2 linked regions of the Nitratireductor mangrovi genome follow. The protein of the gene in region 2 binds, or shares a complex with, the protein of the main gene of each other region. Links are inferred from orthologs where the notes say so. Each region holds a gene or a part of one and is shown on either strand. Other genes may lie near its edges.

What was found. Proteins that work in one complex are often made in the same cells at the same time.
Region 1: the proteins of FQ775_RS03230 (region 2) and dnaG are in contact, whole or in part, in a crystal structure (PDB 2R6A), measured with the Geobacillus stearothermophilus proteins. The link is inferred for Nitratireductor mangrovi from one-to-one orthologs. Residues at the interface, in WP_033016901.1 of Geobacillus stearothermophilus: Ser13, Glu15, Ala16, Gln18, Glu91, Leu92, Asp94, Ala95, Val96, Pro97, Thr98, Ala99, Ala100, Asn101, Tyr104, Tyr105, Ile108; in WP_049624496.1 of Geobacillus stearothermophilus: Lys456, Leu457, Leu458, Pro459, Ala460, Asn463, Ala464, Leu467, Leu535, Leu536, Ile537, Ala538, Gln544, Glu545, Asp548, Tyr549, His552.

What each region holds. Positions count from the first base shown.
Region 1 is NZ_CP042301.2:2,275,518-2,280,734, reverse strand. Bases 2,266-5,217 are described here. They hold dnaG (DNA primase), read left to right. Parts: upstream 2,266-2,751; coding sequence 2,752-4,683; downstream 4,684-5,217. Other genes in these bases: rpoD (RNA polymerase sigma factor RpoD), read left to right, coding at 4,969-5,217; FQ775_RS11175 (sensor domain-containing diguanylate cyclase), read right to left, coding at 2,266-2,545. In the rest of the region: more of FQ775_RS11175, read right to left, coding at 149-2,265. UniProt on the Escherichia coli protein: RNA polymerase that catalyzes the synthesis of short RNA molecules used as primers for DNA polymerase during DNA replication.
Region 2 is NZ_CP042301.2:673,893-679,029, forward strand. The notes cover bases 1-2,872. They hold FQ775_RS03230 (replicative DNA helicase), read right to left. Parts: upstream 2,246-2,872; coding sequence 755-2,245; downstream 1-754. Other genes in these bases: alr (alanine racemase), read right to left, coding at 1-749; FQ775_RS03235 (cyclopropane fatty acid synthase), read right to left, coding at 2,450-2,872. Also shown: more of FQ775_RS03235, read right to left, coding at 2,873-3,739; rplI (50S ribosomal protein L9), read right to left, coding at 3,877-4,461; rpsR (30S ribosomal protein S18), read right to left, coding at 4,656-4,904; rpsF (30S ribosomal protein S6), read right to left, coding at 4,904-5,137. UniProt on the Escherichia coli protein: The main replicative DNA helicase, it participates in initiation and elongation during chromosome replication. Travels ahead of the DNA replisome, separating dsDNA into templates for DNA synthesis.

The DNA.
Region 1 (5,217 bases), 1.6 Mb from region 2 along the record:
CGGCTCCGTCTCGGGGCGTCGTTTCTGCGGCAGATTTGATTAGCCGAACAACATCTTGCGATGCCCACGATACGACGAGCGCAGCGTCCGCGCAACGGCGCCGTGGCAGGCCTTCGGCGGGTCAAAGAGGTCCGCCGTGGATGCAGCCTCAGGCGGCGGAGGTCCTGCGCAGCGGCCGCACTTCCGCTTCGACGATATCCTCGGCGTTGATGGAGGGGATAGGCCCGGGCCGTCCGAGCAGGTAACCCTGGCCGATCTGGCAGAACTCGCCGGCGAGGAATTTCAGCTCCTCCGACGTCTCCACGCCCTCGGCCAGCACCGGCAGGCCGAGGCCGCGGCCGATGCCGAGCACCGCCTTGACGATGGTGGCGGCCTGCTCATTCGTGTCGACCTGCTTGATGAAGGAGCCGTCGATCTTGATCTTGTCGAAGGGGAAGGCGCGCAGGTTCGACAGCGAGGAGTAGCCGGTGCCGAAATCGTCCATGGCGATGTGAATGCCGAGCGCCTTCAACTGCCTGAGCGTGGTCAGCGCGCGCGTCATGTCGCGCACCAGCGCGGTCTCGGTGATCTCGAGTTCGAGGCGATGCGGCGACAGCCCGGTCTCGAGCAGGACCTGGTGCACGGTCTGGACGAAGTTGGGACTGTGCAACTGCACCGGCGAGACGTTGACGGCGATCGTCAGCGGCTGGTCCCAGGCGGCAGCCTCGCGTGCCGCGGTGCGCAGCACCCATTCGCCGATCGGCACGATGATGCCGCTTTCCTCGGCGATCGGCACGAAGACGGCCGGCGAGACATTGCCGCGTTCGGGGTGGCTCCAGCGCAGCAGTGCCTCGTAGCCGATGGTCTCGCCGGTATCGAGCTTCTTCTGCGGCTGGTAGACGAGCGCAAATTCATTGCGGGCGACGGCATGGCGCAACTCGTGCTCCATCAGGCGGCGCGAACGCGCCTCCAGGCCCATCGTCTCCTCGTAGAAGCGCCATGTGTCGCGGCCTTCCGACTTGGCGCGGTAGAGCGCGGCGTCGGCATTGCTCAAGAGCATCTCGCGATCGCTGGCGTTATCCGGGCAGAGGGCGATGCCGATGCTGGTCGACATAAGGCCTTCGGCGGTGGCGTTTTCGTTCTCCTCGCGGAAGGCGCGCAGGATCGCCTCGGCGATACGCGAGGCGTCTTCGGGGCGCGTGAGGCGCGGCGCGATGATGGCGAATTCGTCGCCGCCGAGGCGGGCCAGCATCTGGCCGTCCTCGAGGATGCCGGAAATGCAACGCGCCACGTTCTTGAGCATCTTGTCGCCGGCGGCGTGGCCGAAGAGGTCGTTGACCTCCTTGAAACGGTCGAGATCGAGGCAAAGCAGCGCGAGGTGGCCGCCGGTTTCGCCGGCAGCGACGATTTCCTCGTCGAGGCGGGCGGCGAAGGCGCGCCGGTTGGGCAGACCGGTCAGCGCATCGTGGAGGGCAAGCCGGCGGATATCGGCCTCGGCCTCCTTGCGCTCGCGGATGTCGCGCACGGCGACGACCAGATGCGGCGCACCGTCATAGTCGACCGGACGCGAGAGCAGTTCGACCGGGATCGAATTGCCGTCATTGATGACAAGCTCTGATTCGAAGATCTCCTGCGAGCCGTCGAGCAGCGAATTGCAGACGTCGTCGTCGGGGAAGAGGTCGCCGAGATAGCGGCCGCGCAGGATGCCGGGGCTCCAGTCGGTGAGGGCCAGGAAACTGGCATTGGCCGTCACCAGTTGCGGGCCTTTGCAGATGAGGAGGCCCTCGATGGCGGCGTCGACGAGGCTGTTCATGCGGCCGGCCTCTTCCTGGGCACGGCGGAAATCGCGAATGTCGACCCAGAGCGCGGCGCAGACCAGCATCAGGATGATGAAGCTGGCGGCGGCGACGGCGGTGGCCAGCAGCGGCCCGGGAATGGCCGAGGCGGGCACGGCGACCGCAGCGTCAGGCTGGATGGTGGCTGCGGCCATGCCGGTGAAATGCAGGCTGCAGATGGCGACCGTCATGACGAGCGCGCCGACCGTGCGCGACAGGATGGTTTCGCTTCTGAGCGACAGAAAGACGGCAAGCGCGCCGAGCCCGACGCCGAGCACCAGGGACGCGGCGACGAGGAGCTGATGCCAGGAGATCACGCCCTGTACCTCGAAGGCGGCCATGCCGATGAAATGCATGGCGGCGATGCCGCCGCCGATGAGCGCGCCACCGACGAGATGGTTTTCCACGCTGCGGCGCGCGGTGGCGGCGAAGATGCCGACGCCGGTGATGATGATGGCAAGCACCAGCGAGGCGAGCGTCAGAGGCAGATCGTAACCGTTGGGGACGCCAGGCTCGAAGGCGAGCATGGCAATGAAATGGGTCGCCCAGACGCCGGAGCCGATCGCGGTGGCCGAGACCGCCGTCCAGACCATGCGCATATGGCCGGCGGCCTTGCGCACATGGTGCAACAGGTTGACGGCGGTCAGCGAGGCGATGAGGCAGATGAGGCCGGCCAGCACCACGAGGCGCAGATCGTGCTCGTTCACGATGCAATTATAGACAGTCAGCATCCCGTCCCCCGGACCTTCCCCATACGTCAATCCCGCGCCGTCATAACAAAGGGGTTTTGAGGAAAGGTGAATCCGGGCGGCTCAATGCGACCCACCGGCGCGGCGGTGAGGCGCGGCGCGGGCTGTGAAAACCGGGAATGGCGGCGCGATTGCGCTCGCCCGGGGGGGCGGGCGCGCCTATATGGAGGGCGGAGGCCTTTTGTCCGATGCGCTTTTCGCCCAGTTTCCTCGACGAGATCCGCGACCGCGTGCCGATTTCATCGGTGATCGGGGGGCGCGTGACGTGGGACCGGCGCAAGACCAACGCCTCGCGCGGCGACTATTGGGCCTGCTGCCCGTTTCACGGCGAAAAGTCGCCGTCCTTTCACTGCGAGGACAGGAAGGGACGCTATCACTGCTTTGGTTGCGGGGTTTCCGGCGACCATTTCCGTTTTTTGACCGAACTCGACGGGATGAGCTTTCCGGAAGCGGTGGAGCGGGTGGCAGAGATGGCCGGCGTCCCGATGCCGGCGCGCGACCCGGAGGCCGAAAAGCGCGAAAAGGTCCGCGCCAGCCTGACCGAAGTGATGGACATGGCGGCACGCTTCTTCCAGGAGCAGCTGCAGGCGCAGGCGGGTGCTGCTGCACGCGCCTATCTGCGCGACCGCGGGCTGACCTCGGCGACCCAGCAGCGCTTCCGTCTCGGCTATGCGCCCGACAGCCGCAACGCGCTGAAGAACTTTCTCGCCGGCAAGAACGTGACCGTGGAGCAGATGGAAGCCTGCGGGCTCCTTGTCCATGGCGAGGACATTCCGGTCTCCTATGACCGCTTCCGCGACCGCATCATGTTTCCGATCGAGGATGCGCGCGAGCGGGTGATCGCCTTCGGCGGGCGCGCCATGTCGCCGGAGGTGGCGGCGAAATATCTCAACTCCAACGACACCGAGCTCTTCCACAAGGGCGAGGTGCTCTACAATCTGGCGCGCGCCCGCAAAGGGCAGGGCCGCGACGGCCAGGTGATCGCGGTCGAAGGCTATATGGACGTGATCGCACTGGCGCAGGCCGGCATCGAGAATGCCGTCGCGCCGCTCGGCACCGCGCTGACCGAGAGGCAGCTCGAACTGTTGTGGCGCATGTCGGCGGAGCCGGTACTTTGCTTCGACGGCGACCAGGCCGGGCTGAAGGCGGCGTGGCGCGCCGCCGACCTGGCGCTGCCGGCGATCGCGCCGGGGCGCAGCGTGCGCTTCGCGCTGATGCCGGAGGGGCAGGATCCGGACGATCTGGTCAAGGCCGGCGGGGCGGACGCCTTTGGCCGGGTGCTGGCGGAAGCGCGGCCGCTGGCAGAGATGATCTGGCAGCGCGAGACCGCAGGCGGCGTGTTCGACACGCCGGAGCGCCGCGCCGACCTGGAAAAGCGGCTGCGCGAGCTCGCCGGGCGCATCCGCGACGAGAGCGTGCGCCGCCATTACGGTCAGGACATGCGCGAGCGCGTGCAGGCCTATTTTGGCTCGTCCCGCACCGAGAAGCGGCCGTGGCAGGAAAACCGCCCATGGCAGGAGGCCGGCCCGTCCGGCCGCGGTCGCGCCGCCCACGCCGCCGGGCGGCTGGCGGTCTCGCCGAGCCTTGCGCGTTCGGCACTGGTCAGGCAATCGGCCGGCACGATGCCGCTGCGCGAGACGGTGATCCTGGTCTCGCTGGTCAACCATCCGGGGCTGATCGACGAGAATTTCGACGCGGTGGAAAGGCTCGACTTCCCGCATCCCGACCTGAAAGGCCTGCATGGCGGGCTGCTCGACGCGGTCGCCCATGACGCGGCGGCGACGCGCGAGGCCGTGGTGAACTGGCTGGCGCGGGCCGGGCTGGGACCGGCGTGGGAGGCGGCCGAGGCGCTGGTGCGGCGCGCCAGGCAATGGCCGGCGCTGGCCGAGGCGGCGCGCGACGATGCGCGCGAAGCCTTCCTGCAGGCGCTTCACTTGCACCGTTCGGCGGGCGCACTACATAGGGAACTCAAGGCGGCGGAGGCCGCACTCGCTTCCGAACCGACCGAGGAGAACTACCGGCAATTGCTGGAGATTCAGACCCAGCTGCGCGATGCACAAGCGACCGAAGCACTCATTGACGGATTTGGCGTGTTGTCGGGAAGAACGGCCCGAAGCTGATGCATTCGGGCATTTTTTCGCGCGAATCGGCGCAACGCGGCTTGACGTTGCAGGGAAATGACGGAATCAGGGCGGTTCGAATTCGTTAACGAAAGGCTGGCACAGGCCGGCAACACCGCCGCCGTTCGACATTTGGGCGTGACGCGGCAGGCAGGGTGCACGATCACGTCAGGGTTAATCGGGCTTTAACGCGCAGCAGGTAGGCGCTGTGGACGGGGCAGGCGCCCGGACCGCCCCCGGGAACGCGAAGCGGCAAACACGCGTTCCGCCAGGTTGGAGAAAAATATGGCGACCAAGGAAAAAGAAGAAGCCGAGACCGAACGCGAAGGCGGACCGGACGGCCCGCTGCTCGATCTTTCCGACGACGCCGTCAAGAAGATGATCAAGGTCGCCAAGAAGCGCGGCTATGTGACCATGGACGAGCTCAACGCCGTGCTCCCCTCCGAGGAGGTGACCTCGGAGCAGATCGAGGACACGATGGCGATGCTGTCCGACATGGGCATCAACGTCGTCGAGGACGACGAGGCCGGCGAG
Region 2 (5,137 bases):
GTGGTCGCGACCGGATGCATGCCGGTGCGCCCGCCCGGCGAGCCGCCATAAAGCGCGATGCCCGGCCGCACCATGTCGAAATGGAAGTCGCGCCCGAGCACGATGCCGGCCGAATTGGCGAGGCTCGCCGGGACACCGGAAAAGAGCGCTCGCACGGCGCGAAACGCCTCCAGTTGCAGCCTGTTTTGCGGATGCTCGCGTTCGTCGGCGCAGGCAAGGTGGCTCATTATCAGCACCGGCCTGAGCGCGCCGGTGAGCGCGTTTTCCTCCGCGAGCGCCCTTGCTTCGGCCATGGTCAGCCCGAGCCGGTTCATGCCGGTGTCGACATGGATGGCGCAGGGCCACGGCTTGCCGCCGGCGTGCCCCACAGCTTCCCATATCGCCGCTTCCTCGCGCGTGTTGATGACCGGCACCAGTGCCGCCTCGGCATAGACTTCCGCCGCCTCGCGGCCGAACAGCCCGCCCAGCACGTAGATGCGCGCCTTCGGTGCCGCCTCGCGCACGGCGATGCCCTCGGTCGGCAGCGCGACGAAGAAGGTGTCGCAGCCGGCCTCGACAAGTGCGGGCACGACTGCTTCCGCGCCGAGCCCGTATGCATCGGCCTTGACCACGCCGGCCGTGTGCGCCTTGCCTGCAATGCGGGAGAGGGCGCGGTAGTTCGCCTGCAGGGCGCGCAGATCGATCGTCAGCTGGCCGCCGGCGAGCCGCGCGTCCGGCCCGGCTTCGCGATAACGTACTTCGTCCGCCACTCCGTTTACTCGAAGCGTTCCGGCAGCCGATCTTCCTCGGCCAGATCGGAAAAGCGCGTGAACTGGCCCTCGAAGGCGAGATCGACCGTTCCGGTCGGACCGTGGCGCTGCTTGGCGACGATCAGTTCGGCCTTGCCGCGTACGCGCTCGAACTTCACCAGCCAGTCCTCATATTCGGGCGTGCCCTGCTCCGGCTCGCGGTTCTGCAGGTAATATTCGTCGCGATAGACGAACAGCACCACATCGGCATCCTGCTCGATCGAGCCGGATTCGCGCAGGTCGGCAAGCTGCGGGCGCTTGTCGTCGCGGCTCTCGACCTGGCGCGACAGCTGCGACAGGGCGATGATCGGCACGTTGAGTTCCTTGGCGAGCGCCTTTAGCCCGGTGGTGATCTCGGTGATCTCCTGCACGCGGTTCTGGGCCGCGCGCGCCGAGGTGCCCTGCATGAGCTGCACATAGTCGATGATGATGACGTCGAGGCCGCGCTGGCGTTTCAGCCGCCGCGCACGCGCGGCCAGCTGGGCGATCGAGATGCCGCCGGTCTGGTCGATGTAGAGCGGCGTCTTTTCCATCATCTGCGAGCAGGCGACGAGCTTCTCGAACTCGACCTCGGAAATCTCGCCGCGGCGGATCTTCGATGAGGAGATTTCCGTCTGCTCGGAGATGATGCGGGTGGCGAGCTGCTCTGACGACATTTCCAGCGAGAAGAAGCCCACCACGCCACCATTGGCGGCCTTGAAGGAGCCGTCGGCCTGTTGCGCCGGCACGTAGGACGAGGCGATGTTGAAGGCGATGTTGGTGGCAAGCGACGTCTTGCCCATCGCCGGGCGTCCGGCGAGGATCACGAGGTCCGACGGCTGCAGCCCGCCGAGCCTGCGGTCGATGTCGCGGAAGCCGGTCGAGATGCCCGACAGGTGCCCGTCGCGCATATAGGCGGCGTTGGCCATGTCGATGGCCGTCTTGACGGCGTCGGTGAAGCTTTCGAAGCCGCCGTCATAGCGGCCGGTTTCGGCCAGTTCGAACAGCCGCCGCTCGGCGTCCTCGATCTGGTCGGACGGCGACATGTCGACCGGCGCGTCGAAGGCGATGTTGACCATGTCCTCGCCGACGGTGATCAGCGCCCGGCGCGTCGCCAGATCGTAGATTGCGCGGCCGTAGTCGGCGGCGTTGATGACGGTGACCGCCTCGGCCGCCAGCCGCGCCAGGTAATGCGCGACCGTCATGTCGCCGACCTTCTCCTCGGCCGGCAGGAAGGTCTTCATGGTCACCGGATTGGCCATCTTGCCCATCCGCACCAACTCGCCCGCGACCTCGAAGATCTTGCGGTGCAGCGGCTCGTAGAAATGCCCTGGCTTCAGGAAATCCGATACCCGGTAGAAGGCGTCGTTGTTGACCAGAATGGCGCCGAGCAGGGCCTGCTCGGCTTCGATGTTGTTGGGAGGCTCGCGATAAAGCGGGGTTTCCGCCGCGCCGAGTTTGCGGACTGCTTCTGCCATCGTCTCTCTTCGGATTTATGCCGAACCTCGGTACCAGAACTCCTTACCAATGGGTGAAGGAATGCGGCTCACCACACGTGATTCACAGCCATCCACAGGACAATCGTCGTTTGCCGGTGAAATGCGGTTGACGCGAATCAGCGCCCGGACCAGCCGCCCGATTCTATACCAGAAGGCTCGACAATGGTCGCGGCGGGAGGTGTGTCAGGCCGTGCGCTTGCGGCGTCGTCCGGGCTTCGCGGGCGCCTGTGGCTTGGTCCCCCGGTCGGGTGCGTCCTGCCTGGCAAGACGCTCCTCCACCGCGCCCATATAGTCGCGGGTGACCGGCAGGGTTGTGTTCTTGCGTGTGAGCTGGATCTGGAACACCATCAGGTCCTGCCAGCGGAAGCCGGCCTCCGAGCCGGCGAGATAGAACTCCCACATGCGGCAGAAACGCTCGTCGTAGATGTCGCGGATGCGGTCGCGATTGGCGAGGAAGCGCTGCCGCCAGTGTTTCAGCGTGTCGGCGTAGTGGAGCCGCAGGATCTCGATGTCGCTGACCATCAGCCCCGAGCGTTCGATCGCCGGCAGCACCTCCGACAGCGCCGGAATGTAGCCGCCGGGGAAGATGTGCTTGCGGATGAACGGCGTCGTCGCCGCCGGCGGGCCGGAGCGGCCGATCGAATGCAGCACCATCACTCCGTCCGGCTTCAGGATCGTGGCGCATTTGTCGAAGAAGGTCCGGTAGTGGTTGACGCCGACATGTTCGAACATGCCGACCGAGACGATGCGGTCGAAGCGCTCCGAAAGCTTGCGGTAGTCCTTGAGCTCGAAATGTACGTGGCCTTCGAGCCCTTCCTCCTGGGCGCGCTCATTGGCGATCGCCAGCTGTTCCTCGGACAGCGTGATGCCGAGCACGTCGGCATCGAAATTGCGCGTCAGGTAAAGGCTGAGCCCGCCGAAGCCGCAGCCGATGTCGAGCACCGTCTGGCCCGGCTTGATCGCCAGCTTGGCGGCGAGGTGGCGCTTCTTGGCGAGTTGCGCCTCCTCCAGCGTCATGTCGGGCCGGGTGAAATAGGCGCAGGAATATTGCAGGTCCTCGTCGAGGAAGAGCCGGTAGAGCTCGCGCGACAGGTCGTAGTGGCGGCGCACGTTCTGCCGCGCGCGCGCCGTGGTGTTGAGCTGCTGGAAACGCCGGAACAGATAGCGCATGCCGTCGGCCATGCGGGCCCAGAAGGCGCCGGCATTGACCATGCCTGTATTGGTGTAGACGATCTCGAGCAGGTCGAGGAGGTCGCCCTCCACCATGTCGATCTCGCCGTTCATGTAGGCTTCGGGAAGCGCAAGCGTCGGGTCGACGGTGATGGCGCGTTCGGCATGGCGTGTCCGGATCGCCACCGTCACCTTCCTGCCGTTCTGGTCGCCGAAGGCATGGGCCGCGCCGCCGGGGTCGATGACGGTCAGATTGCCCGTCCGGATCAGGCGCTCGATCACACTTCGCAACAGCATGTTCATGGGATCAACACCTCCACAAACAGACAATGCCACGCCGCACCTGAGCCAGAATGTGGGTCAGGGGGCCGTTCTATCAAGCAAAAAAATACCCGGGAGTTGCCTCCCGGGTATTGAACCTGACCGGTTTTTTCTCTGGATCAGGCGTTTTCGTCCGTCTCGTCGCCATCGGCATCCGGCTCGAAGAAGGCTTCCGGGCGGGCATTCTCGTTGATGTCCTCGCCATAGATCGCTTCCGCCGAATCGAGCGTCTCGCCTGCCGCCTGACGCTCGGCCTCGTCGGCCGAACGGGCGATGTTCAGCGTCACCGTGACCTCGACTTCCGGATGCAGCGCGATGACCACATTGGTGAGGCCGATCGCCTTGATCGGCTGATTGAGCTCGACCTGGTTGCGGCCGACCGAAAAGCCTTCCTCGGTCAGCAGGTCGGAGATGTCGCGGGTCGACACCGAACCGTAGAGCTGGCCGGTCTCGGCGGCGGCGCGCACCACCACGAAGGACTTGCCGTCGAGCTTTTCGGCGACCTGCTCGGCCTCGCTCTTGCGTTCCAGGTTGCGCGCCTCGAGCTGCGCGCGCTGGCCTTCGAACTTCTTCTTGTTGGCCTCGTTGGCGCGCAGCGCCTTGCCCTTCGGCAGCAGGAAATTGCGTGCGAAGCCGTCGCGCACCTTGACGGTGTCGCCCATCTGCCCGAGGCGGGCAATGCGTTCGAGAAGAATGACTTCCATGGTTCCGTACCTTTCATATGCGCCTTGGCGGCGCGCCGGACGGAGGAAGCCTGACAGGGCGTTGAGCCCGCTTGTCGCTGTCCTGCCGGCCGGCAGTTAGGGGCCAGGGCCCCAGCCCGGGATTTCTTTGCTCGTCCGTACCGCGCCCGTCGCGGGGGACGCGCGGGCGGCGGGCCGCCCGCGTCATCGCTCGGTTAGCGTACCACGTAGGGCAAAAGGCCCAGGAAGCGGGCGCGCTTGATCGCCTTGGCGAGTTCGCGCTGCTTCTTCTGGCTCACCGCGGTGATGCGCGACGGCACGATCTTGCCGCGCTCGGAAATGTAGCGCTGCAGCAGGCGCACGTCCTTGTAGTCGATCTTCGGCGCATTGGAGCCCGAGAACGGGCACGTCTTGCGGCGGCGATGGAAGGGACGGCGGGTCGGGATCTGGTTGATGTCGACCATTATTGCGCTCCTCCGTCGGAATGTTCGCGCGGACGGCGCGGACGGTCGTCACGATCGCCGCGCGGGCCACGGTCGCCGCGGTCGCCACGCGGGCCACGATCGCCGGGGCGGTCGTCGCGGTCGCGCTTCTGCATCATGGCCGAGGGGCCTTCCTCGTGCGCGTCGACGCGGATGGTCATGAAGCGCAGCACGTCTTCCGACAGGCCCATCTGGCGCTCCAGTTCCTGGACGGC